4 regions of the Sporosarcina beigongshangi genome follow, and region 4 is predicted to be linked to each of the others. Evidence: riboswitches for the same ligand, from Rfam matches in the RefSeq annotation. Region 4 holds a riboswitch; each other region holds the start of a gene.
What was found. Region 4 has a riboswitch for S-adenosylmethionine ahead of metH (methionine synthase). Riboswitches for the same ligand answer to the same signal wherever they lie in the genome.
Positions count from the first base shown of each region.

Region 1: linked by a shared signal. The riboswitch ahead of metA (homoserine O-acetyltransferase MetA) and the one ahead of metH (methionine synthase) in region 4 are both predicted to bind S-adenosylmethionine.
Region 2: linked by a shared signal. The riboswitch ahead of R2B77_RS05145 (O-acetylhomoserine aminocarboxypropyltransferase/cysteine synthase family protein) and the one ahead of metH (methionine synthase) in region 4 are both predicted to bind S-adenosylmethionine.
Region 3: linked by a shared signal. The riboswitch ahead of R2B77_RS15430 (methionine biosynthesis PLP-dependent protein) and the one ahead of metH (methionine synthase) in region 4 are both predicted to bind S-adenosylmethionine.

Region 1 covers NZ_JAWLIR010000008.1:115,039-122,661, reverse strand. The annotation lists gene dnaN (DNA polymerase III subunit beta) at 1-691, shown strand, start outside; gene R2B77_RS06445 (ASCH domain-containing protein) at 734-1,177, shown strand; gene R2B77_RS06440 (DUF2785 domain-containing protein) at 1,229-2,044, shown strand; gene R2B77_RS06435 (SIMPL domain-containing protein) at 2,125-2,775, shown strand; gene R2B77_RS06430 (protein phosphatase 2C domain-containing protein) at 2,790-3,653, shown strand; gene R2B77_RS06425 (SgcJ/EcaC family oxidoreductase) at 3,821-4,270, shown strand; gene R2B77_RS06420 (hypothetical protein) at 4,366-4,545, opposite strand; SAM riboswitch class I at 4,707-4,815, shown strand; gene metA (homoserine O-acetyltransferase MetA) at 4,919-5,827, shown strand; gene R2B77_RS06410 (hypothetical protein) at 5,889-6,596, shown strand; gene R2B77_RS06405 (GNAT family N-acetyltransferase) at 6,704-7,246, shown strand.
Region 2 covers NZ_JAWLIR010000006.1:136,252-143,874, forward strand. The annotation lists gene R2B77_RS05115 (ABC transporter substrate-binding protein) at 1-675, shown strand, start outside; gene R2B77_RS05120 (DMT family transporter) at 703-1,662, opposite strand; gene pepT (peptidase T) at 1,679-2,905, opposite strand; gene R2B77_RS05130 (lysoplasmalogenase) at 2,943-3,605, opposite strand; gene R2B77_RS05135 (DUF2187 family protein) at 3,833-4,054, opposite strand; gene R2B77_RS05140 (glycerol-3-phosphate acyltransferase) at 4,295-4,918, opposite strand; SAM riboswitch class I at 5,107-5,222, shown strand; gene R2B77_RS05145 (O-acetylhomoserine aminocarboxypropyltransferase/cysteine synthase family protein) at 5,356-6,645, shown strand; gene R2B77_RS05150 (homoserine dehydrogenase) at 6,714-7,623, shown strand, end outside.
Region 3 covers NZ_JAWLIR010000041.1:31,909-39,531, reverse strand. The annotation lists gene R2B77_RS15455 (nicotinate phosphoribosyltransferase) at 1-560, opposite strand, end outside; gene R2B77_RS15450 (DoxX family membrane protein) at 722-1,264, opposite strand; gene R2B77_RS15445 (AI-2E family transporter) at 1,569-2,600, shown strand; gene R2B77_RS15440 (ABC transporter ATP-binding protein) at 2,650-3,381, shown strand; gene R2B77_RS15435 (ABC transporter permease) at 3,378-4,124, shown strand; SAM riboswitch class I at 4,251-4,356, shown strand; gene R2B77_RS15430 (methionine biosynthesis PLP-dependent protein) at 4,485-5,606, shown strand; gene metC (cystathionine beta-lyase) at 5,603-6,793, shown strand; gene R2B77_RS15420 (diguanylate cyclase domain-containing protein) at 6,843-7,623, opposite strand, start outside.
Region 4 covers NZ_JAWLIR010000031.1:57,881-65,503, forward strand. The annotation lists gene R2B77_RS13715 (protein arginine kinase) at 1-883, opposite strand, end outside; gene R2B77_RS13720 (UvrB/UvrC motif-containing protein) at 873-1,427, opposite strand; gene R2B77_RS13725 (CtsR family transcriptional regulator) at 1,458-1,928, opposite strand; gene R2B77_RS13730 (hypothetical protein) at 2,118-3,800, opposite strand; gene R2B77_RS13735 (hypothetical protein) at 3,937-4,122, opposite strand; SAM riboswitch class I at 4,284-4,391, shown strand; gene metH (methionine synthase) at 4,491-7,623, shown strand, end outside.

The sequences.
Region 1 (7,623 bases), on a different contig from region 4:
AACTGTGTTTGCTGTTGCTAAAAGTGAGTCTAGACCCGTACTAACGGGTGTGAAAATGGAGTTTGAACAAAATAAGCTGATTTGTACCGCAACTGACTCACATAGATTAGCGCGGAGGGAAGTACATATACAATCGGACATACAAGAATCATTTATCGTTCCAAGTACGAGTCTGTCTGAATTGATGCATCTGAAAGAGTCTGAGTCTTCAACCTTAGATATCTATTATACAAATAGCTTCATCGTATTTAAGACTGCTAATAGTTCACTTTATTCGAGGTTAATAGAAGGAAGCTTTCCAAACGTCCAAGCCCTAGTACCTTCAGAATCAAAATCTACGGTAACAATTAACACGAAAGCACTAATGGAGGGGATTGACCGAGCTTGTGTTTTCTCGACTGAATGGAAAAATAACAACGTCAATTTAGAAATTGTAAATGATGCAAGGATTAAAATAGCATCAAATGCTACAGAAGTTGGAATGATTGAGGAATATCAAAAAATTATAGAAATGGATGGTCAGGACGACATCCAAATGACTTTTGATGGTCGCTTTATGCTGGATGCGCTGAAAGGGATACAAGAAGAAAATGTAACAATAAGTTTTGGTGGCATGATGAAGCCGATTGTCATTAAACCACAACATAGCGGGGCTTGTTTACACCTGATCTCGCCATTGCGGACTTATTAAAATAAGAATAAAAAAATTAAGAGAAATAGGCGGTAGTGAGCAATGAATAACGCAGCACAAAAATATTGGGATGAATTTTGGAAGGCGGAGGGGAAACCAACATCTGTTACTGCATGGATGTTTGGTGGTTTGCCTGATGAGCTTGCACAGCTTGTCATAGATGGGAAAAAGACAGCGACGTGTTCAGGACATGTACTCTATGAGCTGGAGAATGAGGCATTGCCTCGGGTAAATGACTACAGCATTATTTTAAATAGTGAGGAACAGCCGGTTGCCATTATTAAAACGGTTGAAGTGTCATTTGTGCCGATGAATCAAGTGTCGGAGGAATTCGCGGTAGCTGAAGGTGAAGGACCTTATGAAGCCTGGAAATCAGCGCACGTAACATTTTTCACTGGTGAATTAGAGAATCATGGACTTGAATTTTCAGAGGATATGCTTCTTGTTTGCGAACGATTTACGCTGATTGACGTAAAGAATAAGTAAGATGGAGAAAGTGCTTGTATGTAGCACTATTTAATAGGAGTGGAAATAGTAATGTTGACCACAACACTAGAAAGTTATCTCGATGATAGAATACCACAGTTAACGCCGGAAATTAGGCAAGAAATGTTGAGTGAGATTGGCAATCCAGATAGTTATTTGCGTGACAATCTAATTTATATAAGCTTCGGAAAATTGATTTTTTCGGATCAATTAACCTCGGAAGAAATCGAGGCGTTACTTGAAGTTGTAGTAGGGGAAGATTACCTGTGCTACAGTCTTGGAGAGTTTGGAACCGATTCCGTTTTCACAAGATCCTTTTCTGCACTTGTCATAGCAGCGATTATCGAATACGACATAGAGAAGAAAGTTGTGAAATCAGAACTTGTGCAACACACTGTAAATAAGGTCATTCACTATATGGTGGAAGAACAAGATACACGAGGGTTTATTGAAGGAAAAGGATGGGCGCATGCCGTTGCACATGGTGCGGACGTGTTGGATGCCTTAGCAAAACATCCTTTCCTTAATAAAGAAGACATCGGTCGAATTCTTCACGCGATTCAACATTGCCTATGTATGCAAGTGGATTATTTGGATGAAGAGGAGGAACGGCTGGCGAACATAATCGCTTCCTTACTGGAGCACCAAAATGCTGAACGGGATATCCAAGCCTGGATGGCAGGGTTGACTGGAATGGTCGAAACACACTTGGATGAAAATAAAGGGTCAATTGACGCCTATCATACTAAACGGACAGTAAAGAATTTCTTGAAAGCTGTGTATATTATGTTGAACTCAAAAGAGATTGGTGTAGAGAGTAACAAGAAGATTTTTCAAGTTCTAGAAAAATGGATGTACCTTCGTTAGAGACCATCGCAATTATCTTTTCCTGACATTGTGCATAGTATCTAATGAAACTAAATCCAGGTCAGGGAAGGTGAAAGCGCATGTATTACCCATATGTACAACAATATACACATCAGCAACGCCGAGTTATGACCGTTACAGGAATCGGCAATTTGCCAGTTGCACCGGATACTGTGCAAATTCAGTTGGAAGTACATACAGAAAGTCAACAACTGAGTCAGGCACAGCAGGAAATTGCTGCTGTGATGAACCAAGTGATTGAGTCATTATTGCAATTAGGAATTGGCAGAGAGAATATCCAAACTGTGTCTTACAATGTTTTTCCGCAGTACGATTATGTCGAAGGAAAGCAAGTGTTCAGGGGCTATGAGGTTACAAATGCAATTTCTATTAAAACGACTAACATCCAACAGGTCGGAAATGTGATAGATGTTGCCGTTCAAAACGGTGTGAATAATGTATCAAACATTCAATTCACGGTTGGGGATGAACAATTATACTATCAACGAGCATTGAGTTTAGCTTTAAAGAATGCTTTAGCAAAAGCGCAAACAATAGCTGATACGATGCAACTTCAGATTGACCCTACGCCGATTAAAATTGTCGAAGGGCATAGGGCTGAATCTGTGGCAACTCGAATGTTTGCGGCAAAAGAAATGAGAGGATCTACACCGATTGAACAAGGGGAAATCGTGATTAACGCTACAGTAGAGGTGCAATTTCAGTATTGAAGAAAAGGTAGTGAATGGAATGGAAGAATATTATTTCAAACGAATCAAATCCTATTTGGAAACGCATCGTCATGAATAATTTCTCTTGGGTTGGAAGTGAAAAAGCATTTGTTGATGAGCGTGATGTTCGGTGGATGAATCGTGTGGCAGTCGGACGTTTTGGTGGTAATTCATCAGCGGGTCAAACAAAGAATGAGGACGCTTGTATGGTCTGGCAAACTGATGATTGGGAATTCGCAGCTATTCTCGATGCACATAAAAGTGCTGAAAGCGCGGAACTTGTCATTCATACATTTGAACAGCATAGAGAAGGCTTGTCAGCGATTTTATCATTGGACGGTCCTCCAAATTTTAAGAAATTGGAAGACAAGCTGCTTGAAATTTTTCAATCCGATGAACTTTTGGCTGCATGTAGAAATGTCACAGGAGAAACGGCTTGTCTTGTCGTCGTACGGAAAGATAACTATATATGGTGGTTTTCCGTCGGAGATTGCTTGGTCTATCTATTGCATCCAGAATTAATGGCCCTCAACCAATTTCAACTGAATCAAAGGCAGTTCTTCGAGTGGATCGGGCAAGTGAATACATTTGAAAAAACCGTTCCATGCTATACATCTGGGACAAGGGAATTGAGAAAAGGGACAAATCACATTTTCATGACAACAGATGGCTTGGTAGAATGTCCAGGTGAACCTTATGCCAATCCGCAAAACTTGGTCGAAGCGTTGAATGTAGAAGCACTTGATGAAAGTATTTCACTGATGTTGAAGGAGATTGAAAAGCATAATGTCCGCGATAGCACGACAATCATTTCTTGGACTGTAGATGTAGAAAAGGAAGGTAGCATTCCAAGCGATTATGAGGGGGAAGTCCAATGATGGAAATACGACCTATTTCGGATTTAAGAAATAATATTGATGAAATATATATATAGTTAGCTGAAAGCGAAAGTACAAATCTGACGACCCTGAAAAAGACCCATCAAGAAGTAATGAATTGCTTGCGAGGAAGAATAAAAGAATTTAGAAATTAGGTGGAGAAAAACATGGAATCACCACAAGTAAATGAAATCAAAGCCCTTTATCAAAGCTTAATACAAGCATGGAACAATCGTCAGGCACAAGAAATGGCAGATCAATTTACAATGCAAGGAGAGCTAATTGGATTTGACGGGAGCCAAGTAATTGGTCGTGACAATATTTTTGCACATGTGTACCCGATATTTGCGGATCATCCAACTCCTCCATTCATTAGTGTTGTTAAAGATGTAAGACTTTTTACTACTGAAGTTGTACGATTACGTGCAATCGTCGGAATGATACCGCCTGGAACAACGGAACTAAACCCACAACTGAATGCGCATCAAACACTAATTGCGGTGAAAGAAAACGATGTATGGCGTATAGAGCTTTTTCAAAATACACCTGCCCAATTTCATGGAAGGCCTGATTTGGTTGAACAAATGACGAAAGAATTAAGCGAAGCCGTCATATAAGCTGACAATAAAGAATACCCCGCACGAGCATCATTGCTGCGCGGGGTACCGTCTTTTTCATGGTAAGTTAGGTGCTATCCTCGCAAAAAAATGTGTCACTTTCTTTTCCGTTCGTTTGGATTCATGCGTTCCCGCTTTGGAACGAGATTGCTCAATTCTTCAAACTCACGTGCCATTTCTTCTTTCATATCGCCCGGTTGAATTTTTTGCCTTTTCGGCGTTTGGGGTAATGAACGCGAATTGTTGGTGCTACCTTGTTTGTTATCTCTTCCCATGAAAAATCTCCTTTCAAACATGTAGTACGAAGTTAATATGGCTCGAAGCGATGATTTTATTCTGTGAAATTGGACGGAAGCTGCTACTTACAATTATCAAGAAAAGTAAAAAGACTGTTTACAATATAAAGTTAAAGCGTATAATAGAAACAAACTGAATACTCTTATCAAGAGAAGCTGAGGGATATGGCCCATTGAAGCTTCAGCAACCTCTGACGTTGTCAGAAAGGTGCTACCTCCAACAGGACTTTTTGTCTTGAGAGATAAGAACTGAGAGCCTAAAGCAAACCCTCTTTTCTTGTCATATAGAAAAGAAGGTTTTTCTTTTTACCCATTTAACATACATAGTAAATCCAAAAAGGAGAGATGAGTTATGCCAATTAACATACCTAAACAATTGCCAGCCGGAGAATTATTGAAAAAGGAAAAAATATTTATCATGGATGAGGAGCGTGCAACTTCCCAAGATATTCGACCGATAAATATTATTATTTTGAATTTAATGCCAGAAAAAGAACGTACAGAGTTACAACTTCTTCGCTTATTAGGTAATACACCGTTGCAAGTAGATGTGACATTTATGAATATGGCTACTCATGAATCGAAAAATGTTAGCAAGTCGCACTTAGATAAATTTTATACAACTTTTGGGCATGTTAAGCATCGTCGTTTTGACGGCATGATTATTACAGGTGCGCCAATCGAACATCTACAATTTGAAGATGTGAATTATTGGGACGAAATGAAGGAGATTATGGACTGGACAAAATCTCATGTGACGTCAGTACTGCATATTTGTTGGGGTGCACAAGCGGCATTGTATCACCATTACGGTATTGATAAGTTTGATTTGTCGAAGAAATGCTCAGGTGTATTTACGCATCGTCTATCTGATCCGACAATCAATTTAGCACGCGGATTTAACGATGAATTTAGAGTGCCGCATTCACGTTATACAGCTGTTTCAGTGGAGGAAATTGAAAATGATCCCCGTTTACACCTACTTGCAAAGTCTGATGAAGCGGGTGCATTCATTATCATTTCTAACGATAATAAACATATTATGATTACGGGTCATTTTGAATACGATGCAACGACGCTTGCTGAAGAGTATGCGCGTGATCTACAAAAAGGTATCGACATTGATCTGCCAGTGAACTATTTCCCGAACGATGATCCGAGCGAAGAGCCACTAAATACATGGCGTTCACATACTCATCTGCTCTTCTCAAACTGGTTGAATTACTATGTCTATCAAGAAACACCTTTTGTCTGGGAGTAACAACATGATAACCGCCTTGCCGACATTTGCATAAGATAGTACGACAAGGGGGCTTAGGTAAATGGGGTTATTTATTAACATTCAAAGTCATTCGGATGTTTTCAACAATGAAGCAAATCTTGTGGAGATAAACCAAAGTTATTCAAGAATAGATTCGTTAACGCAATGGATGCAAGAGCAGCATGAAGAAAACGCTTCGCTTCATCGTCATATAGGCGATCTTGAGATGCTTTTACAACAACAAAAAAAGGTACAGTCCAATCAATTAACTACAATCCGTAATCGTTTAAATGAACTACAAAAAATTGATTTTCAGCATGAGCAATTTAAAAATAATGTCATGAAATCGTTGAGGCAACTCGATGATCAACAGCAAGAACTGCATCAAATGTTAGTGGATGAACAGGTGCTGGAACAAGTATTCAGGATGCAAATCAGCGAGTCATCGAAAGAGATGGCCACTAAAATGAATGAACATATGGACCACCAACAACAATTATCCAAACAAATTTTACAGCAAGGGGATGCCCAAAAAGTCGTCATTAGTAGACTGGACAATCAAGAAGGTTTGACAGATAAAATGGCTAGGCAATTGGATCATCTTCGCGGAGTTCTTTATGAGCGAACTAATTTTCTGACAGAAAAAATAGAAAACAGCTATACGGTGACGGCTTCATATTTAGCAAAATTATTGACGAACCCAGAACAGCCAATGACGCGTTTTTTGATGAATCCAAAGTCTGAGGAGAAACAAAGAAGTTCTGATTGAAGTGGAAATCGACTACAAGAAAATGGACTTTATTATTGGAAAGCACTAGGTACAATTCATGTACTTTGTGCTTCTTTGTTTAAATATAAAAGAAAGGAATGGTGTACATGGATAAACAGCAATCAAAAAATAGGGTTCAATTGAGGGAATTAGTGAAAGACGATTGGCCTAGTGTACATAGATATGCATCTATGGAAATAGTCTCCCGATACCAACCGTGGGGACCAAACACCAAAGAGGAAACCTTGCTTTTTTTGGAAGCAGTACAAGAGGATGCAAAGAAAAAGCCCCGCAGTCGTTTTGTCTTTGCAGTTTTTGAAAAGAATACAGCTGTAATGATAGGTTCGGGAGAAATAAATATCAGAGATATTGTTAACCGCGAAGGAGAAATTGGCTACATCTTTCACCCTGATTATTGGGGGCAAGGATATGCAACTGAGGTAGCTCATTTACTCATAAATTTTGGTTTTCAAGAATTAAACCTGCACCGAATCTATGCAACCTGTGACCCACGTAATAGTGCTTCTGTAAAAGTGCTGGAGAAAGTCGGGATGGTGAAAGAGGGATGCCTTCGTGAAAACCTACTTAATAAAGATAGCTGGCGAGATTCATTCCTTTACGGCATATTAGAGCATGAGTGGAATGCATAACTTATATTTTTAAATACCCACGTCTGTTGATTAACCAAAAAATAACTTAATCAAACACTAGGTACTCTGTGTAAAGTTTTCTTTTGTCTCGCTCTGGATTGAATGACTTCTATAACAATAGCCGAGATATTTTATGTGTAGGATACGACTTCGTCGCATCCTACACATTCTGTTCGGTAATCGTATTGTGGTCGTTCATCCGTTACTCTACAAAAACATAGATACACAAAGTGCTAATGCTTTTGGAGACAAGGGAATAGAGGGCTTTTTAACTGGAGAGGGCCGCCAAAGATACAATTTTGGCGGCTGAATCTTCTACTATGGTCTTTTCCACTGTTATTTTAGGTAGTGTCACCTTCTGATAAAACTTGCTAAAA
Region 2 (7,623 bases), on a different contig from region 4:
TTCACATTTGTTATCGGCAATCATATGGTCGATGAAATAAAAGAGTATAGTGATTTTAAAGGGAAGAAAATTGCTGTATCATCACGCAATTCGATTGACGGCTATATTTACGAGGAAATGCTTAAGCATGCTGGTTTAACCGAAGATGATGTCGAATTCGTACTCATGGGAGACTTCGGCAGTATGCTAGGGGCAATTAATGGAGAAACAATCGATGCCGCACTCAATATTGAGCCGCTTATCGCACAAGGTGTTGATCAAGGTTTCCATGTCCGATTTGGTGATACAACTGACTATGCGCCAGAATCTCAAATTGCAATGGTGCTCGGCTCTCCCCAATTTATGTCTGAGGAGCAGGATGTTTCATTACGGTTCATGTCTGCCTACTTGAAAGGTGTTCGTGATTATAACGATGCCTTTATTAAAGACGTTGGTAAAGACGAAGTGGTCGAAATTATGACGAAGCATACGGCATTGAAAGACCCTGCACTTTGGGATAAAGTGAACGTTACTGGACTTGATCCAGACGGAAAAATGTTCATTGAAGACATTAAAAAGCAGTACGATACGTATAAAGCGAACGGCGCGATTCGTGGAGATGTCGATTTAAATAAAGCGATTGACACATCGATTACGGAGAAAGCAGTCGAAACCATTGGGGAATATGAACGTTAGGAAATAAAAAATTGCCTGTACCTTTGATTAGGTAACGGGCAATTTCTTTTTTGTAATAGCAGTTTGAAAGCTATGTAGTGCCATTCCAGCAATGATGACGCCAATCCCCACGAGTGCAATTGGGCCGGGAAGTGCAATCCCGATAATAATCATTTCACCAATCATTGCAAAAATGAGCTCGGTCGATTGAGTGGCTTCAACTGCAGCAAGTTTTCCTTGGTCATTCCTCGCAAGATCAGTCGCCATGAAAAATAACGTCGTGGCGATGACACCTGAGCTGACGGCAACGATGAATGATTGACTGAGCTGGCTGATGGAAGGGGGACCAACTGTCATGAATGCATAGATGGCCACACCAACCCAAACAGGCATTGTCATAAGTGTCATCCCAAGAACACGCTGAAATGTATCAAGCCGTCCTCCTAGCAACTCCATCATCTTTCGATTTCCAAGTGGATAGGCAAACGCAGCGACGATAACGGGAATGATGCCGAGCCACAACGTTCGAATATCAACACTTTGAGCATGTGGGATTTGAATGAACACAACGCCGACAAGAATAATAAGTGAAATACAAAGTGAAATAGCAGGAACCTTCTGTCGGATTTTCTGCTCCCCGGACTTCGTTTTGACGATAATTGTAAAAAGCGGCGCAAGTAAAACACCGGCCACAATCGTTAATTGCCAAGTGCCAGCAAGAAGCCAGCCTGGACTATACGCTGCTGCATATGTAAGTGGCGCATAAAATAAAACAAAAGCCACCACGCTCCAAATAAAGAATGGTGCAGGTGTTGCAATCATTTCTTTTTTCGTATCGCTAAGCCCTTTACGATAAGCGACAATGGCAATCAAAAATGGAACCATAAAGAAATATCGGAGGGAAGAGCTCCAAAGCCAGCTTCCCCCCGATAATTCCATCGTTCGATTTAAGATGAATGTCACTGCGAAAAACAAAGAGGCTAGAATTCCAATCCAAATCTCCCTCATACGCTATACCCCTTACTTATGCACGTTGTTCGAATAATTTCACTGCTTCAATGATCACATTCGTTGCCTTGACCATATTATCGACGGAAATATATTCGAATTTGCCGTGGTAGTTTTCACCGCCAGTGAAAATATTCGGCGTCGGCATGCCCATATAGGACAGCTGCGATCCGTCTGTACCGCCTCTAATTGGTACGATATTTGGCTCAACATCGATGTTTTTGAAAGCATCGGCCATAATATCGACAATCTCCATGACTGGCTCAATTTTTTCGCCCATATTGAAATATTGGTCTTCAATTTTAAGGGTAACGCTGTGCGCCCCGTATTCCTTTTTCAATCGGTTCACTGTGTCCAGCATTAGCTGTTTGCGTGCTGCAAATGTTTCGCGATCAAAATAACGGATAATATAGCTAAGTGTTGTTTCTTCCGTGTCCCCACTGATATTCATAAGATGGACAAATCCTTCATAGCCGTCTGTTTTCTCAGGAATTTCATCTGCCGGCATGGCAACCTGGAATTTGTTGGCGATTAGGATGGAGTTCACCATTTTATTTTTAGCAGAACCCGGGTGAACACTGACGCCGTGGAAAGTTACTTTCGCACCAGCTGCATTGAAGCTCTCATACTGCAGTTCACCAAGTGGACCACCATCCATTGTGTAAGCATACTTTGCGCCAAATTTTTCAACGTCAAATTTATGAGGCCCACGACCAATTTCTTCGTCCGGTGTAAAGGCAATACGTAGCTTGCCATGCTTAATGTCTGGATTGGCGATCAAATATTCCATTGCCGTTACGATTTCAGCAATCCCAGCTTTATTATCAGCACCGAGAAGCGTTGTGCCATCTGTCGTAATGAGGGTGTGCCCAATGTAGTTTTTTAATTCTGGGAAGTCATTCACTGTCATGACTGTATTAACATTCAGCCGTATGTCAGTGCCATCATAATGGTCGATGCGCTGTGGTTTGACGTTTTTCCCTGTATAATCGGTTGCTGTGTCGACATGTGCAAGAAATCCGATGACAGGAATGTCACGCTCCGTATTGGCAGGAAGTGTCGCAAACAAATAGCCGTTGTCATCTAGCGTGATGTCTTCCAATCCAATGTCTGCGAGTTCTTTTTGCAACTCATGAAGCAGGTCCCATTGTCCAGCTGTAGATGGAGTTGACGAGCTAGTGGCATCCGATTGCGTGTCGATTTTTGCGTATCGTACAAGGCGATCAATTAATGTCTCTTTCATTTCCGAAAATACCTCCTATGATAACGATCTGATACAACTATCTTATCAGATTGTTCCGGTTTACGGAATACTTTACAACACGACTACCGATACTCGCTGCAATGAAAACCTGCGCAGCATAATAGGATATCATGACAAGTGCATCACGATGCGGAATGGCCTGAACAAATCGGTCAATCGCAAGTACAGAATCAGAAAAAATGAAGAGTAGCGCGCCGATAATGGATAGTGGCATGCGTGTACGAATCGCCATCCAGCCCATTGTTGTAATGGCACAAATATAAGCGATAATAGCAATGCCAAGTACAGTTTGCCCAGTTGTGAATTGCGATCCAGCGAGCCAAATGGCCATACCTGTTCCATAAAGAATAAGTAGAATAGCGGCCCAAATGGGCATAGGTTTTCGAGCCATATGACGAAATGCAACAATATAAAAAACATGTCCAATGAAAAATGTAACGAGTCCAATCATGAACCAATAGAGAACGCCGTCTGCAATCATGCAGACAAAAAGCCCCATAGTAACAATCTGTTTATATGTACGAGAAAATAATGATCTTGTTGTCAGTGCAAACAGAAGGATAAGTGCCATTGGAATTAGCTTCATGAAAATCTTAAAGCCAACTGGATCTGATGGAATGAGGAAGATATAGATGGCTCCCGTAATCACAATGGCAGTGAGTAATAATTTTTGAATCATTCGTGCAACCCCTTTCCCTAATACCTTTCGAGAAATAGGAAAGAAAATCCTGCCTGGATGATAGGATTCTGTTGAGAAGTAGCTGCGTATTCAATTTAGGTAGTCGAGTTTGCGTCAGAGGGATCCAGTTTGCCCAATTGGTAGCTTCGGTTTGCTCCAAACCTTTCCAAAATAAAAAATTGCCTACCACTAGAAAAATTTCCCGGTGGTAGGCAGTTAAAAAATCGTCAGACGACTGAATAGTTCTTGTGTGCAACAACAGTTAGATTGGATGCGGCCCCAATGAGTTCAGCATCCTTTGAAGAAATCTCCACAATGACAGAGTTTTCGAGAATTTTAAAAATCGTACCATTTACTTCATGGTCGTTACGGACAAACGAAATCTTTTCATCGATTCTGCGCGCTGCGACAAAATCCGATACATCTTTTTCCTTACGTGGAAAAGCCATTCGAATTCCCCCTAGTGTTTATTTTCATCTTTGCCCTTTATAAAGTAAAAAATGCTTAGGTTAAATCCTAAGCGAGGCATAAAAGACGAAACACAACTCAACGAAAATGATAGATCACAAGTTGTCTATTAACTAGTATACCATATTTTGACGGAATTTGCAGGAATGTCGATTCCAACAGGATTTCGAGCGTATCTCATTACGTTGTCGATGATTGAAATATAGATTTTTCATCGACAATCATTTCTTTTTAAACACCGCTGAAACTCGCTTCTCACTACCTACTTTCATCCGTTGGAAGTTCTCGATATGCTTCCAAATCGCAAGCATGAATAATACAATTGCAATGACAATGGGCCAGTAGCCTTCTGACCAAAATGCTAGGGTCAAGAATGTCACGTATAACATCAAAACGCCAAACACCAGAAAGTTAGTCGTAAGTGCAACGACAACCAACAAGGCAAATCCAACGAGCCCGAAACGCCAATCGAGAGCGAGTAATACGCCGATGACCGTAGCAGTTCCTTTGCCACCGTTGAACTGCATGTAAAACGGAAAGTTATGTCCGGCAACAGTTGCGGCACCTACCAAAAATAGTAGTAATGCGACATCATCAGCAGGTAATCCCGCATTCCCTGAAAAAAAGTGTACAAGCAGCACAGCAAGTGCACCTTTCCCGATATCAATCGCCGCCACAAGCGCACCAAACTTTTTCCCCAAGACAATCGTAGCGTTCGAAGCACCGGCATTTTTGACCCCAGTTTCTTTTAAATTAACACCTGAAATCTTCGTTGCAACAACCGAACCATGTAAGCATCCGATTAAATATCCGCACAGTAGCACCGCTATAACCCACAGCCACATACTAATTCCCCCAAACTAGTGATTATCCAATCCCCAAGCTTTGTTGGGAAGACTCTTTATGTCAACATCTATAATGATAACATTATAGAGTAAATACAAGTTTCAGAAAAATTTTTCAATAAACACTTGACATTGTATTGAGAATTCGCCTATACTACTTCACAAGATGGAAAACTAAATCAATCAAACTCTTATCAAGAGCGGCGGAGGGACTAGGCCCTGCGATGCCCGGCAACCGGCAAGTGACTAACTTGCACAGGTGCTACTTCCTACAGATTCGTGTAAGCGGTCTGAAAGATAAGAGGAGGAATAAGCGAAAGCGTAACCCTCTTCTTAGCGTTAAGCGAAGGGGGTTATTTTTTATTCCTGATTTATCCCCGACGCCTCCGCACTTATCCAAAAAATATCCATCTAAAAAACTTCTGGAGGTAATGACAATGACAAAACTTCAACCCGAAACACTTCTTCTACATGGTGGCCAAGAGCCGGATCCGGTAACAGGATCACGCGCGGTGCCGATTCACAGAACAACCTCTTTCGTATTCCGTGACACGGAGCATGCACAAAATTTATTTGCTTTGAAGGAAGCCGGCAATATTTATTCTCGTATTATGAATCCAACGGTCGATGTTTTTGAAAAGCGCGTTGCTTTATTAGAAGGTGGAGCGGCAGCAGTTGCTCTATCTTCAGGAATGGCAGCTATTGCGTTTTCGATTTTAAATATCGCAGGTGCTGGAGATGAAATCGTAGCAGCAAGTAATTTGTACGGAGGTACTTATAATTTATTCGCGGTATCACTTCCACGCTACGGCATCAACGTGAAGTTTGTGGATGCGACGGACCCTGAAAACTTCCGTGCAGCCATTACAGATAAAACAAAGGCGATTTTCGCTGAAACAATTGGTAACCCAAGCCTTCATGTGCTCGATATTGAAGCAGTTGCAAACATCGCACACGACAATGGGCTTCCACTACTCATCGATAATACATTCCCATCACCGTATGGCTCGAATCCTATCGACTTTGGCGCAGACGTTGTCATTCATTCTGCAACGAAATGGATTGGTGGACACGGGACATCTATCGGTGGTGTGGCAATCGATGCTGGTAAATTTGACTGGACACAAGGACGATTCCCTGGCTTTACGGAGCCAGATGAAACGTATCATGGAATCCGTTATGGTATTGACGCGGCAGGTGCAGCATTTGCTACGAAACTTCGTGTTCAAGCACTGCGTGACTTCGGTCCATGCTTGAGCCCAGACAATGCATTTGCTTTCCTACAAGGGCTTGAAACATTGCATTTACGTGTGGAAAAGCATAATGCCAATGCGCTTAAAGTGGCAGATTATTTGAAACAGCATCCGTCAGTGGAGTGGGTAACGTACACGGGTCAGGAAGACCATCCATCGGCTGCCAATGCGAAAAAATATTTGAAAAACGGCTTTGGATCGATTATCGTCTTCGGTATTAAGGGTGGGCGTGAAGCGGGTCGTAATTTGATAGATAATGTTAACATTTGGTCGCATGTTGCCAACGTTGGGGATGCGAAATCACTCATTATTCACCCGGCTTCAACAACGCATCAGCAGCTATCGGCAGAGGGGCTTGAAAAAGCAGGCGTCAAAGAAGAATTGATTCGCCTATCAGTTGGACTGGAAGCGGTAGAAGATATTATCGCAGACCTTGCACAGGCCATTGAGAAGGCAGTACCAGTAACAGCATGACCTTAACTTCTATCTAGCAGGATTTTTACCCTCCCGCTGATTAGTAAGCAATTCATGGAGGTGGCGGTATGTCGTCAATCAAAGTCGCTATACTCGGTTTTGGCACTGTAGGCGAAGGAATTTATAGGATTTTGAATGAAAGAAAAGAAGACATTCAGCAAGAAACGGGTCATACGATTGACATCGTGTCTATTCTCGTACGTGATACGTCGAAAGAACGATTGGCAACACCAGAAACAAAGTTCACAGATGATGTCCAAGAGATTTTGTCGAATCCCGCTATTGATGTCATATTTGAAGCAATTGTTGGTGAAGAACCGGCATTCCGCTATTTAACAGAAGCAATTGACAAGGGCATTCATGTCATTACGGCCAATAAAACGATGTTTGCAAAGCGTGGTCAGGAACTTGCCAGACACGCGGAATCTCGTGACGTTCAAGCGCGATATGAGGCGACAACAGCAGGTGGCGTTCCAATTATCCGGACGATTACGAGCTTGTTGCCAGCAGATCGTGTACGGCGTATTCGCGGAATTTTGAATGGTACATCGAATTTTATCCTCACGAAAATGCGTGAGGAGGAAGTATCATTCGAAGTAGCATTGAAAGAAGCGCAAGCGCTAGGCTATGCGGAAGCAGATCCAACGGATGATATCGGTGGTAAAGATGCGTTCCGCAAACTGATGATTTTAAGCGGCTTGGCATTCGGCAGCCAGCCAGATTGGCAAGATGTTCCGATTGTTGGCATCGACGAGGTAACGATTGAAGGTGTGAAGGATGCGGCAGCGGGGAATCTCCGCTATCGCCATGTTGCTGACATTATAGTAGATGACAGTGGAATGTTGTCCGGCAGTGTTGGTCCTGTACTTATCGGTGCGGATCACCCGTTGTACAGCGTTGATGGGGTAGACAATGCAATTATTGTAGACACAGACCATCTCGGTTCGTTGACACTTATTGGTCCTGGCGCGGGTATGT
Region 3 (7,623 bases), on a different contig from region 4:
CTAGTCGCTTCAATGCCTCCAATAACGGATGCGCGGGCACCCCAAATCGCCGCATCCATTTCATGCGCACGACGTGTCCCAAATTCCATAACGACTTCGTCTTTCACAACTTGTTTAATACGACTTGCTTTCGTCGCAATTAGCGTTTGATAATTGACGATATTCAAAATTGCCGTCTCAATCAGCTGTGCTTCAATAAGAGGTGCTTCAATTCGAATGATTGGCTCATTGGCAAAAACCAACTCACCTTCCACCATCGAATAGACATCGCCAGTGAAACGCACATCCTTCAAATAGTTAATAAAGTCATTCTCATAACCAAGGTCATCCTTTAAATAAGCCAAATCACTTTCACTGAATCGAAGATTGCGTAAATAATCGAGAACCTTTTCAAGTCCCGCAAATACCGCATACCCATTGCCGAATGGCAGGCTTCTGAAAAATAACTCAAACACTGATTTCCGATCATGGATCCCATCTGCCCAATACGATTCTGCCATATTGATTTGATAAAGATCCGTATGTAAAGCTAAGCTATCATCTGCATATTTCGAACTCACATGATCTCCTTCTTCCGATTACTTTAGGTACCAATAGTATACACCATTTACCCCAATTTCGATGTCATCTAACATAAAACGATCTTTCACAACAATTTCTTTGACCATAAAAACAGGAGCAATCTCCAATTACGAGATTACTCCTGTCAAAATCCGCTCTACTACTTATTCGTATTCTTCCATGGTGTTCCTAGTTTCGGTAGTGCAAAACGGTCAAGTCCATACCAGCCTGCTACTTTCCATGCGAGCACCAACCAAGTTGCCAAGATGAATAGAATCGGATTTGTACTTAATGTCCCGGCTAGCAAGAAGCTGACGTTCATTAATGCACCGAAAAACGCTGCAATTCCTGTTAATAGACCAAATATCAACCCTAGGCCAACTAATAATTCGCCGTATGCTACTACGAATCCGAATAGTTTAGCATTTGGTAATACGGCATTTTCCAAAAATGTCGCAAACCAACCTGATACGTCTCCACCCTCCTGAGACTTCGCAATAGCACCTGAAACAAATCCATTAATAGCTGCTCCGGCATTTTCACCAGTCCAAGCATCGCTCGTTACTTTGCCCCAACCAGCCGTCAACCATGCATAACCGACATAAAGTCTTATAAATAACCAAATAACTGCTGAACGCGTGTCACTAAATAAAAAACTAGAAAGCGGGTTTTCCGGGATGATAATTGTGCTTTTCTTCAACATAGTATCACTCCTTCTCTTTCTTATATTATACAATAATATTAGTCGATTTCCCATATGTTCACAGTAATGTCTTATTGTTTAGTCCATGCTCATACATATAGAAGACACACTTCTTTAACGTAAATTATAGGTAAATGCTTTTCTAATCGTTATATACATATTTAAATGGGTAGTCTATCTTTAAAAAGATGGATAACGAGTGAAGTTCACACTTGTAAAATCTACTCTATAAGCTGATACTATTATTAGACGTATCACGACAAAATCTTCACACAAAATAATTAATGAGGGGTATTATTAAAATATGGAAGTGATAACTGATTTCTTTAAGAATAAAAGTGTAAAACGGGTCATTATTTTTGCTTTAATTATTTTCATTCTATTTAGCGTAAGAAGTATGATGAATCTCATCTTACTTACATTTATTTTTTCATTTTTAATGAATCGACTTGTTGAATTCACAGTCAAACGAGTTCGATTAAATCGTAAACTTCTCGTTATTCTACTCTATACAACGATTGTCGGCATTCTAACAATCGGACTTGTTAAATACTTACCTCTTATTTCAACGGAAATCAGCCAGCTTATTAAGCAAATTACAAGCTTTTCTATAACACCACATAACAATCCGTTATTGGATTTTGTCGAATCTATCATTTCAAGCGAAAAAATAACTGCCTATTTGGAAAATGGATTTTCATTTTTACTAAAATCCTTCACAGATATTAGTAAAACGAGTGTCCAAGTATTAATTGCCTTGATTTTAAGTTTATTTTTCCTTCTTGAAAAACCACGTTTAATTGAATTCACGGGCAAATTTAAAAATAGTAAGATCGCTCCATTCTATTATGAAATTGAATTTTTCGGAAAAAAGTTTTCACGTACTTTCGGTAAAGTAATAGAGGCACAGTTTATCATCGCACTTGTCAATACAGTTTTATCAGTTATCTTGTTGATGGTACTTGGATTCCCACAAATCGTTGGCTTGGGCATTATGATTTTCTTCTTAGGGCTCATTCCAGTCGCTGGCGTTATTATTTCACTAATACCACTGGCAATCATTGGTTTTACGATTGGCGGATACCTGACTGTCATTTACTTGCTAATCGCCGTCATGGTCATTCATGCAATCGAAGCCTATATCTTGAACCCAAAATTAATGTCGTCTAAAACAGACTTGCCCGTCTTCTACACATTCGTCGTGCTCATTTTCTCTCAAAACTTCTTTGGCGTCTGGGGATTGATTATCGGGATTCCAGTGTTTGTGTTCCTGCTGGACATACTAGATGTCACAGATAAGGAACCCATCAACAAAAAAGACAAGGTAGATTTATAATCCCTTGTCTTTTTTCTTTATTTACTAGTAAGCAGTAAGGGAGAACTACATGTCAAATTCATATGAACCTGCCATTCACTTTCATGAGGTTGATTTTTCGATTGACGATATACATATTTTAAAAAAGATTACGGGGTCTTTTCCAAAAGGGAAAATTACGACACTTGTCGGTCCTTCTGGTGCAGGAAAAACGACATTGCTCAAATTATGCAATGGTCTGATATCCCCGACGTCCGGGACTATTTTTATTGATAATGAACCCATTTCAACTTATCCACCTATCGAATTGCGCCGCCATATTGGCATCGCCCTGCAAAATGCCCCGATGGTTAAAGGGACTGTCTTGCAAAATCTAGCTCTTCCTTTAGAGCTACAAGGTAAGCAATTGACTGAACGAAAAGCCATCGATATTTTGGAAGATGTCGGACTTGATAAACTCTTTTTACAGCAAAAAACAGCTGATTTATCAGGTGGACAACGTCAAAAGGTATCCATTGCTCGTACACTCATCAATCGGTCCAATATTCTATTGTTAGACGAAATTACATCCGCCTTAGACAGAACATCCTTACGTGAAATTGAGGAATTAATCGTCAAAATCAACCGGGAATTCGGTGTAACGATTATTTGGATTACACATAATTTGGAGCAAGCACTGTCCATTGGCGACTACACATGGGTACTCCGAGAAGGGCAAATCGTAGAAGCAGGTGACAGCAATTTGCTACAATCATCGACCAATGATTTCGTTAAACGCTTTGTACAGGGGGATGTTGAATGAGTTATCTGACGCTAGCCATCACTCTAATTTTCGTTGTCATTCCTCTGTCACTATCCAAAACATTACGATTGGGCTTGGAAAAAGATACGATTATCGCAACGTTTCGTTCCATTATCCAATTGTTTGCTGTCGGCTATATTCTTAAATTTGTTTTTGAATCGGATAGCTTGTTATACATCTTTTTAATGGTGACGCTAATGATTGCAGCAGCTACACAAAATGCCCGTAAGAAAGGGCAAGCCATCAAGGGGATTACGTGGAAAATCGCAGTAACACTTATTGTCGTTGAAGTACTGACACAAAGTATTTTACTTGGTTTTCATATCGTACCAGCGACTGCCCAATATATCATTTCAATTAGCGGCATGGTTGTCGGCAACTCTATGGTGCTCGCTATTTTATTTCTCAACCGATTCTCCGCAGAGGTTGAGTCACATCGCGAGGAAACCGAATTGATTTTGTCACTCGGAGGGACGCCAAAGCAAGCCATTCATCGACAGCTCATCACAGCCATTAAATCGAGTATGATTCCAACCATCGAAAGTCAAAAAACGATTGGCTTAGTCCAGCTCCCGGGTATGATGAGCGGACAAATTATTGCAGGTGCAGACCCTGTCCAAGCGGTCCAGTTTCAATTGCTCATTATTTTCCTATTACTAACGACCGCCGCCGTAACGAGTGCATTGCTCGGATTTTTATCCTATCCAACGTTATTCAATCAGCGCATGCAGCTGTTGAGATAAAAACTCCAGCACCTGTACAGAGACTGGAGCTAGATTGGGCAAGAAACTAAAAATCGCCTCTTGTCTTTTTTTTCATAACATGATAGAGTTGGATAAATTAATCTTTTCTAATAATTTCATATTTTATTCTTATCAAGAGAGACGTAGGGAGTGGCCCGATGATGTCTCAGCAACCAGCCTAGAAAGGTATGGTGCTAATTCCAATAGACGATAGCCGTCTTGAAGATAAGAAGATTGACTTCAATATTATTTGAGGGCCCTCTTCTTATAGAGGGTCCTCTTTTTAATTTTATTTTACAGAGATCCCCTCAGCAATTAAAGCCCAGTGTAATTCATTTCAAGTGAAAAGGATGATAAAAAATGACGAGCAAAAGTTTTGAAACACGATTAGTACAGCTAGGAAATAATAGTGATCCGAAAACCGGTGCGGTCAACCCGCCGATTTATTTATCGACGGCCTACAAGCACGATGGACTTGGTCAATCGACTGGCTATGACTACTCTCGGACGAAAAATCCAACACGCTCCATTTTAGAAGAAGGCATTGCGAACTTGGAGGGTGGAGATGCAGGTTTCGCCTGTAGTTCCGGTATGGCTGCGATTCAATTAGTGTTATCCCTGTTCCGTTCAGGCGACGAGTTGATTGGTCCGGAAGACATTTATGGCGGAACATATCGCCTGCTAGACTATTATGCCGACATCTATTCCATTACGACGACGTACACAGATTATAAAGACGTTAAAGAGACCGAGGAATTGATCACAGGGAAAACTAAAGCTCTTTTCATCGAAACACCAACCAATCCGTTGATGCTGGAAATTGATATTGTTCAATACGCGGAACTCGCCAAAAAGCATGATTTGTTGCTCATTGTCGATAACACATTTTATACACCATATTTCCAAAGGCCAATTGAATTCGGTGCTGATATTGTTTTGCATAGTGCAACGAAATACATTGGCGGTCATAATGATGTGCTTGCTGGATTGGTTGTGGCAAAAGGGGAAGAAATTTGTGCCAAACTTAGCTCCAACCATAATGCAATTGGCGCGGTCCTGTCCCCTTTCGATTCATGGTTAGTCGTTCGAGGATTAAAAACACTCCACTTGCGCATGAAACAACATGATAGCAATGCGAAAATCATTGTAGATTATTTACAAAATGAGCCGCTTGTCAAAGATGTGCTGTATCCAGGAAAAGGCGGTATGCTGTCCTTCCGCCTGCAAGAAGGCGAATGGGTTGGACCATTTTTAGAAAACCTGAAACTGATTACATTTGCGGAAAGTCTTGGCGGCGTAGAGAGTTTCATTACGTATCCAACAACTCAAACCCACGCAGATATCCCATTGGAAAAGCGGCTACGTCGTGGCGTCGATGACAAATTGCTACGCTTTTCCGTTGGAGTAGAAGATGCGGATGATTTAATTGCAGATTTAAAGCAAGTATTTGCGACATTACAAAGTGAGGTGCCTCAGCTATGAGTTCACGTGAAGAAAGATTGGAAACAACCATCATTCATGCATCAACACGCGGAGATTTCGAACAAAAAACAGGTGCTGTCAATGTGCCGATTTACTTATCCTCTACGTTCCATCAAGAAAGCTTTGATAAGTTCGGTCCTTATGATTACAGTCGTTCTGGCAATCCAACAAGAGATGCTTTAGAAAAAACAATCGCGGCTTTGGAGGGCGGTGCAAGAGGGCTGGCATTTGCTTCTGGCATTGCTGCTATTTCTTCAGCATTTATGCTGTTGTCTGCTGATGATCATATTGTCATCACTGAAGATGTTTACGGCGGAACATTTCGCTTTGTTACCGAGGTATTGACGAAATTTCGGATTGATCACACCTTTGTAGACTTGGGCGACTTGGAGGCTATTAAACAAGCAATCCAGCCGAATACAAAATTGATTTACATCGAAACACCGTCCAATCCACGTCTGGGCATTACGGATATTGAAGCTGTGGTCAATATTGCAAAAGCGAATAATTGCTTAACATTCCTTGATAATACATTCATGTCGCCGCTTTATCAGCGTCCACTCGATTTAGGTGTAGACGTTGTCCTGCATAGTGCAACGAAGTTTTTATCAGGGCATAGTGATATCATCGCTGGTCTAGCTGTGACAAAGGATGAGGAGCTCGGCAAACGCTTGGCATTTATCCAAAATTCCTTCGGTGCTATTTTAGGTGCGCAAGATTCCTATACACTTATTCAAGGGATTAAAACTTTAGGAGCTCGCTTGACGCAATCAACTGCCTCCGCGACTAAAATCGCCTCCTATTTGGATGAGCATGCACTAGTGGAAGAGGTGTTTTACCCTGGTTTAGCGAGTCACCCAGGACACGTGATTCACGCCAAACAGTCCACAAGTGCAGGCGCAGTATTGTCATTCCGTTTACCAAACAGAGAGACAGCCAAAGCATTTGTGGAAAATGTCAAAATCCCAGTTTTCGCTGTCAGTCTAGGTGGCGTTGAATCGATTCTCTCTTATCCAGCACAAATGTCTCACGCTGCGATGCCAAAAGCTGAACGGGAAAAACGTGGTATTACAGATGGTCTGCTACGCTTCTCAGTTGGACTTGAGCATGTCGATGACTTGATTGCTGATTTTGATCAAGCCTTACGGATTGCGGAGAGACTAGTAACAACAAAAACCTCATCATAAACCAACAACGCCCCTTGTAAATGGATGATCCATTCACAAGGGGCGTTGCTTATGCTTGATAAAACTCAAAATGATTGCGTTTTTCCTTGGCCTTGTACAAAGCTTTGTCAGCATTGTCCATCAATGTTGCCACATCAGCACCGTCTGCTGGATACATCGCAATACCAATACTGGATGTCGCGAACACTTTTTGTCCTGCAATTACATAGGGCTCACTAAAATGCTTCAACATTCTACTCACAATTTTTTCTACTTTTGAGGGATTCATATCTTGTAATAATATAAGAAATTCATCGCCACCAATTCGACCTACTGCATCCATACTACGAATATTGTCTCTCATTCTGCCTGCAAATTGGATAAGCAGTTCATCTCCCACGGCATGTCCTAGTGAATCATTTATGGACTTGAATTTATCTAAATCGAGATATAACACCGCAAAGATATCCTTTTGTTCAACGGCTATTTCTAATGCCTCAATGAACGTGCTTCTATTGACAACCCCTGTCATCGGGTCATAGGTAGCCATATAGGTCAGCTGATCCTCATAGTATTTCCGAACCGTTATATCTCGCAATATAGCCTGAATAACCCTCTCTCCCCCATGCTGAACAGGGATTGCAATCATTTCTACCCATATTGTTGTACCATCAAATCGAACAAATTTTTCAATCATCGGGTCCGTTTTCACCGCTTCTAAACTCTTCAACGCGTCAATGACACGACTCCTATCTTCCCCGTCCTTCGGTTCAATGAAATCCCAGATAGCCTTGCCAATGAGCTGATCCTCATTTTTAGCACCAAGAAGTTTAATAGCTTCTGGATTAACA
Region 4 (7,623 bases):
ATCGAACATCTGACAAACAGCGCGCTGCCTCGCCCGACGGCAATAGACGAGCATAGCTAATTGTACCGAGCGAACGGAAAACCCTGTTTTCGAGTGCAATTCGTGATTTCGCCAATAGCAATTCACGTGAATTCCGTTCGTGGGCGATTAAACGCGATGTAATATTGCCTAAATCGACAAGGATTTCCTGCTCCGTTTTTCCAAGTGTCGTCTGATTCGACACTTGATATACGTTGCCAGGTGCCTCGCTGCCTTCACCATAGCTCCCTCGAACGACCATACCGAGTCTCGAAATAGCTGGGATAATACGATCAATTTGCTTAGTCATCGTGAGAGCTGGCAAATGCATCATGACAGAAGCCCGCATACCCGTTCCTGTATTCGATGGGCAACTTGTTAAATAGCCAAAGTCCTCATCAAACGCATATGGCAATTCTTTTTCTAGGTGATCATCTACGCGGTTCGCCTGATTATAGGCGTCCTCGAGCTGAAGCCCCGGGTAGATACATTGGATGCGAATATGATCCTCTTCATTGACCATGACGCTAATGGTTTCATCCTGCGATAGAATGACTGCCCCTTGACGATCTGGATTAGCCAAATGCGGGCTAATTAAATGCTTCTCAACAAGTACTTGACGCTCAAGTGCCGGAAGATCCGCCATTTTCGTATAGGTATACGAACTTTCATCCGAATCGAGCAGGACACCAGCAACAGCCTTATCGACAGCCATTGCATCCTCCTCTTTAAATGCAATCGGAAAATGATAACCCGTTAGGTTGCGAGCTAAACGAATCCGCGTTGACATAACAATGTCAGAATGCTCGCCATGAGCCGTCATCCAACCCGTCACCGCATTGCGCATGAACTTTTCAATCGACATCGCTCGTTTCACCTCCATTGGCAAGGTGTTGCTTTAGTGTATTCGCCTCATCACGTAAAGCTGCCGCTTCTTCAAAATGCTCCGCCTCGACAGCTGCTTGCATTTTCACGCGAATCTCTTCGATTTTCTTTTTAACCGCATACAATTTATTGAATGACACTGGAATTTTCCCTACATGAGTTGAATGACCATTGTGAAGCTTTCTTAATACATGCGGTAATTTGCCACGGAATGTGTCGTAACATGTTGCACAACCAAATTTGCCGATTTCGAGAAACTTTTGGAATGTTAAGCCACATGATGGGCATTCAAGTCCGATTTGTGAACTATCACGCGCTTGCTGCTGTGCTTGAAATGGGTCCGTCCCGCTAAACCAATGTGACAGAAATTGTTGAATGGACAATGGTTCCTGGTTTGGGTCGAAGTGGAATGCCTGTGTTTGGAAAGCACATTTATCACATAAATGACGCTCCACCAAACCGGCTACACTTTCCTGCGTAATAATGACGGAGGCTGGTCGTTCCTTACAATTTTCACATATCACACAATCACCTCATTGTAGTTAAATTGGCATTCAATCTAGTTGCTCATAAATAAGCGTTACGAGCATCGCCTGTAAAATGCGAGCCCGAAGAATATCACGTTCTGGAAGCGGCTGATAGAGTGTTGCACGATCGACTGCGGCTAAAATAAGCCTCGATTCACGCTCCGATATGACATCCTCCTCCATCAACCGATAAACAATATCTTCAGCCATTGTAAAGGAGACTCCCGTTCGAATTCCTTCTAAAATATGTTCAATCAATTCTTTACGCGAATTGGTCTGCACTCGAAAAATCCGAATATATCCACCGCCACCGCGCTTCGATTCAACCGCGTACCCACGTTCAACCGTAAAACGGGTTTTAATCACATAATTGATTTGAGAAGGAACGCATTGGAATTTCTCTGCAACTTCGCTGCGCTTAATGACAATTGCACCTTTCTGTTCTTCTTCGATTATGGCCTTTAAATAACCTTCTATAATGTCAGAAATATTTCGCATGTCCTCACCTCTTTCATCCGGGTGATAAGCCGTTGACTTTGACTATCTTTGACTTAATTGTACATGACGCACCGATTAATCTGCAATTGAAAAGCACTATACTTCAGCAGTATCGGCGTGAATAAGTGACATTTAATCATCCAATTAAAAACAGAGCACAAGAGAAATTCCCCTGTACTCCGTTACATACTATTTCATACTGCTATTTGTCAATGCTTTCACTGGTAAGAATAACTCACCTGTCTCTATATACGTAATCGCCAATTGATCGCCCTCTTGGATATAAATAGCAAGTGGCACTGTTTCAGACGACACGCTAAAGTTCCGTCCATCGGCAGCCAAAAACGACACTACCGTAAAGTCACCGACACGCTCCTTGAAAACACGTACGACAGTCACCGACGCTTGTGCCTCTTCAGCGCCCGAACTACCATCGACAGTACTTCCTCCGCGTTGAAGTGCCGTTTTATACAATTTCAGCGCTTCGTTCGGAGTATTTCCATACACCGATATTTCCGGATTCGCAGCAGATACGATGAAGTAATTTTGCAAGAAGCCATTCGAATCGAGCACCGGCGTTAACCAACTCGCTTCCCCGTAAAAGTTGTACAGTACAGGCATTTCACCAGACCATTTCTTTTCGATAAATTTCTTTTCAATAATTTGAAGAGCACCTTGCGAATCCATGTAGGACTCTTCCAGATTGCCCGTGTAATACGTCGCTTCACCCGTCCGACCATCCGTTAAGGCATAACCAAGCATCGAATCGACACCCTCTTTCGGACTTGTAAAATCAGTGAAATAATACATATGACCATTTTCGTCGAAAATTGGACTCACATTCGCTTCCGTTCCTTCATCCGAAGGCAGTTTCACATCTTTTTTCCCGAATACCGAGTTCCAGAATCCATGAATGTAGTTACCAAAATAACTGTTTTGCAGGCTAACCGCCTCAGGAGAAACTGCACCGTCAATAAATGCTGGTACATCCACAAGTGCATATTGCTTCATATCACCTGTTGCCGGATCCGCTACAACTACCCCTTGTACATCAAAGCCGTCACGTGCTGAAATAAAGTTCCCGTATGTGCGAATATAATGCGGTTTCCCCTCATCATCAATTTCCAGCTGGACATCCCCGTAGAAAATAAGATGTGGCATTTCCATCCGCATATGACGCTCTACTTGCTTATGGAAATAGGACGACGGCGTATAAGCCATTTCAGCCTTCACGAATTTCGGATTGTCTGCCGAATCAGTCGCACTCATCGTGAAATAGCCTGGTGTCGTTTTCCCAGTCCACCATTTGAAAAGACCCGAAAATTCAACAGGTGCGATGTAGACAAAATCCTCGCCTACTTTTTGAATTTGCAGATTACCAAGTTCATAATAACTCGTATTCGGCACTTGGCCGAACGCTTTTTTCATCTTATTGCGCGCAAACTTCGGCGGTACGCTTGCCGGTGTTTTTGTTTCATCAAACGCTTTGATTTCTACCTGCTGATCCATTTCAACTGCCTTATATTTTTCATTGGCATTGAATAATGGCGCGCTCAGAATATAGACGCCAAACGCTAAAGCCCCTAAAAATAAAACGATCTTCAGTTTGCGATCTTTACTCCCCGCAACAACCGCACCTAATAAAGTCACTACGAGCAACGGCCCCCATAAAGACGTCCAGTTGCGATCCATATTGGTTAGATAATAAAAGACAAACACGATGATTGTGCTTAACACAGCAGTGCTTGCCATTGCCGCAACCTTGTTAAACGGGACAGCCACTTTCGTCTCCTTTGTGTTCAACACAAACGGGACAATAATTAAACTAGACACAACCCCTGTAATGATTGAGAAGATAAGTAAATTAACCATCTAAAACACTCTTTTCTATTACTAAGATTTTTTCCATAGCTTTTATACGTTTAAACGATGGAATCGTTTCACTTTTTATGAAATTGATTCGTGTTTATATGAAAAAACGCTAGCAAAATTCGCTAGCGATTTCTTGTCATTTATTCTTTTCTTCGTCTTTTGGAAATAAAAAATAAGTTAAAATCCCACTGACAGCCATCGCACCTAACGTAATATAAATGCGAGACATAGGTGGAACACCTTGGTGACTTTTATTCAACATCATAATACTAACTGTCCCAACAATCATCATGATCGGAATAATATATGTAAAAGCTCTCAACTCGTTCACCTTCTGTTTATCATATTATCTCCATCTTACCACAGAATTTCTAGCATTCTGCAAAGGACGACTTGACGGAAGCAAATTATAACGTTATGATGATTTCAATTATTCGATCAATACTTCATTGACGAAAAAGTTTACTACAACTGCATACTATATTCTTATCAAGAGAAGCAGAGGGAACTGGCCCTATGAAGCTTCAGCAACCTGCCGAAAGGACTGGTGCTAATTCCAGTGGGATCTATCCATGATCCTGAAGATGAGAAGGGACACCTACGTATACTCGTAAAGCCTTCTTTTGAAGGCTTTTTTTATTTTCTTAAAAGCTACAAAATACTTGACGGAAAGAAAGAGAGTGATTTGCGATGCCGAAACATCCTATTGAAGAACAACTACAGAAAAGAATACTCATTATGGATGGCGCGATGGGGACCATGCTACAAAACGCCAACCTTTCTCCCGAGGATTTCGGCGGCGAAGAATACGATGGCTGTAATGAGTATTTAAATATTGTAAAACCCGATGTCCTAGATCGCATTCATCGTGAATATTTAGAGGCTGGGGCAGATATTATTTCGACGAATACATTTGGTGGTACGCCAATCGTTTTGGATGACTATGATTTAGGTGAACAAGCACATGATATTAACTTCCATGCTGCACAGCTTGCTAAAAAGTGTGCGGAAGACTTTTCTACTCCTGAATGGCCGCGTTTCGTTGCAGGTGCAATGGGACCAACGACAAAAACATTATCTGTTACAGGAGGAGCTACATTTGATGGTTTAACCAATGACTTTTACATACAAGCAAAAGCATTGATTGAAGGTGGCTGCGATTTGCTATTGATGGAAACGAGCCAGGATATGCTGAATGTCAAAGCTGGCACACTCGGTATAAAGCGTGCATTTGAAGAAACAGGGAAAGAATTGCCCGTGATGATTTCCGGGACAATTGAACCTATGGGGACGACATTAGCAGGTCAAAGCATCGAGTCATTTTATATTTCAATCGAGCATATAAAACCTCTATCTGTTGGTCTGAACTGTGCAACAGGTCCAGAGTTCATGACAGATCATCTCCGTTCGCTATCAGAGTTAGCAACTAGCTATGTCAGTTGTTATCCAAATGCTGGTCTCCCAGACGAGGAAGGTCATTATCACGAATCACCTGAGTCTCTCTCTAAAAAACTACAAGGCTTTGCTGATAAAGGTTGGTTAAATATTGTTGGCGGCTGTTGCGGAACAACACCTGAGCATATCCGTGCTATTCGTGAAGTCGTAGCTGATAAAAAACCTCGTCAAGGTCCCGAAACTGTTCATGGTCATGCTATATCAGGCATTGAGCCTTTGTTGTATGACGACTCTATGCGTCCGCTATTAATCGGCGAACGAACAAACGTCATAGGTTCTCGGAAATTCAAACAGCTGATCGTTGATGGCAAATTTGAAGAAGCATCCGAAATTGCGCGTGCACAAGTAAAAGGTGGCGCACACGTCATCGATATTTGTCTAGCTAATCCAGATCGCGACGAGCTAGAGGATGTCACGAAATTCATGAAGGAAGTCGTCAAAAAAGTGAAAGTGCCTCTCGTCATTGATTCCACAGACGAGAAGGTAATTGAAGAGGCTTTAAAATATTCACAAGGGAAAGTGATCATTAACTCCATTAACTTGGAGGACGGTGAAGACCGCTACGATGCTGTACTGCCACTGGTCAAAAAGTTCGGGGCAGCTGTCGTTGTTGGAACAATCGACGAACCCGGAATGGCGGTTACGCGTGAACGAAAACTCGAAGTTGCACAGCGTTCCTATGACCTTCTCGTCAATAAATGGGGACTTGCGCCGGAAGATATTATTTTCGATCCACTTGTTTTCCCAGTCGGCACAGGAGACGAGCAATACATCGGATCTGCCGTAGAAACAATTGAAGGCATTCGTCTCATTAAAGAAAAAATGCCACGCGCACTGACAATTCTCGGTGTCAGTAACGTATCATTCGGTCTTCCTCCTGTCGGTCGTGAAGTATTGAATGCTGTGTATTTATATCACTGTACACAGGCAGGGCTTGACTACGCAATCGTCAATACGGAGAAACTAGAGCGTTATGCTTCTATCCCCGAAGCGGAAATTAACATGGCCAATGATTTACTATTCAATACAACGGATGAAACACTTGCCGAGTTCACTAATTTTTATCGGGGCAAGAAAAAAGAGAAAACAGAGGACGATATCCCGAAAACCGTTCCTGAACGCCTGAGCTATTATATAGTCGAAGGTACAAAAGAGGGCTTAATCCCTGACTTAGAAGCTGCTCTTAAGATGTATGATGCGCCCCTCGACATCATCAATGGACCTTTAATGGATGGAATGGCCGAGGTTGGACATTTATTCAATACGAACAAACTAATTGTTGCCGAAGTACTACAAAGCGCTGGCGTAATGAAAGCATCCGTGGCGTTCCTCGAGCAATTCATGGATAAAGCTGAGGGTGACACAGGTAAAGGGAAAATTGTTTTGGCGACTGTTAAAGGCGATGTCCATGATATCGGGAAAAACTTAGTAGAGATTATCTTAAGCAACAACGGTTTTACAGTTGTCGATATCGGTATTAAAGTAACACCTTCAACACTAATTGACGTCATTCGCAAAGAAAAGCCCGATATTATCGGCTTGTCTGGACTACTCGTTAAATCTGCACAACAAATGGTCATCACCGCTCAAGACTTTAAAGCAGCAGGCATTGATTTGCCGATTATGGTTGGTGGGGCTGCACTGACCCGCCGATTTACGGACACAAAAATCGCCGCAGAGTATGACGGTCCAGTGCTATATGCTAAAGATGCGATGTTCGGACTTGAATTGGCGAATCGTCTTCAAGATAAGGACGAAAAAGCAGCTTTGCTCATCGAATTGGATGAACAACGTGAAAAACGAGCGGAAAATGATGCCATTAAAGCCGCGAAAAAAGCAGCCAATCCAGATGCGGAAGAGATTGCGCCACGACCTGTTAAAACCGTGCGCGAAGATGTCCCTGTCCAAGTTCCAAAGGACTTGCGTCGCCGCATTCAAAAAGATTATTCTATTAAGCATCTCTATCCATACGTCAACATGCGGACATTAATTGGCCACCATCTTGGTCTACGTGGCAATGTCAATAAAATGCTTGAAAATAAAGAGCCACGCGCTGTGGAACTGCATGAAATGGTCACTGAATTTTTGGAGTCGGATAATTTATCTGCTTCTGGACTCTATCAATTTTTCCCGGCACAATCCGATGGCGATGATGTCATTGTGTACGATCCAGAAGATGCAAAAACAGAAATTGAACGCTTCACATTCCCACGTCAAAGCAAAGAGCCATTCCTTTGCCTAGCTGACTATTTGAAACCAGTCTCTAGTGGTGTGATGGATTATGTCGGCTTCATGCAAGTGACGGCAGGGCACGGCGTTCGAGATTTTGCTAATAAATTTAAAGAAGAAGGCAAGTTCTTGGAGAGTC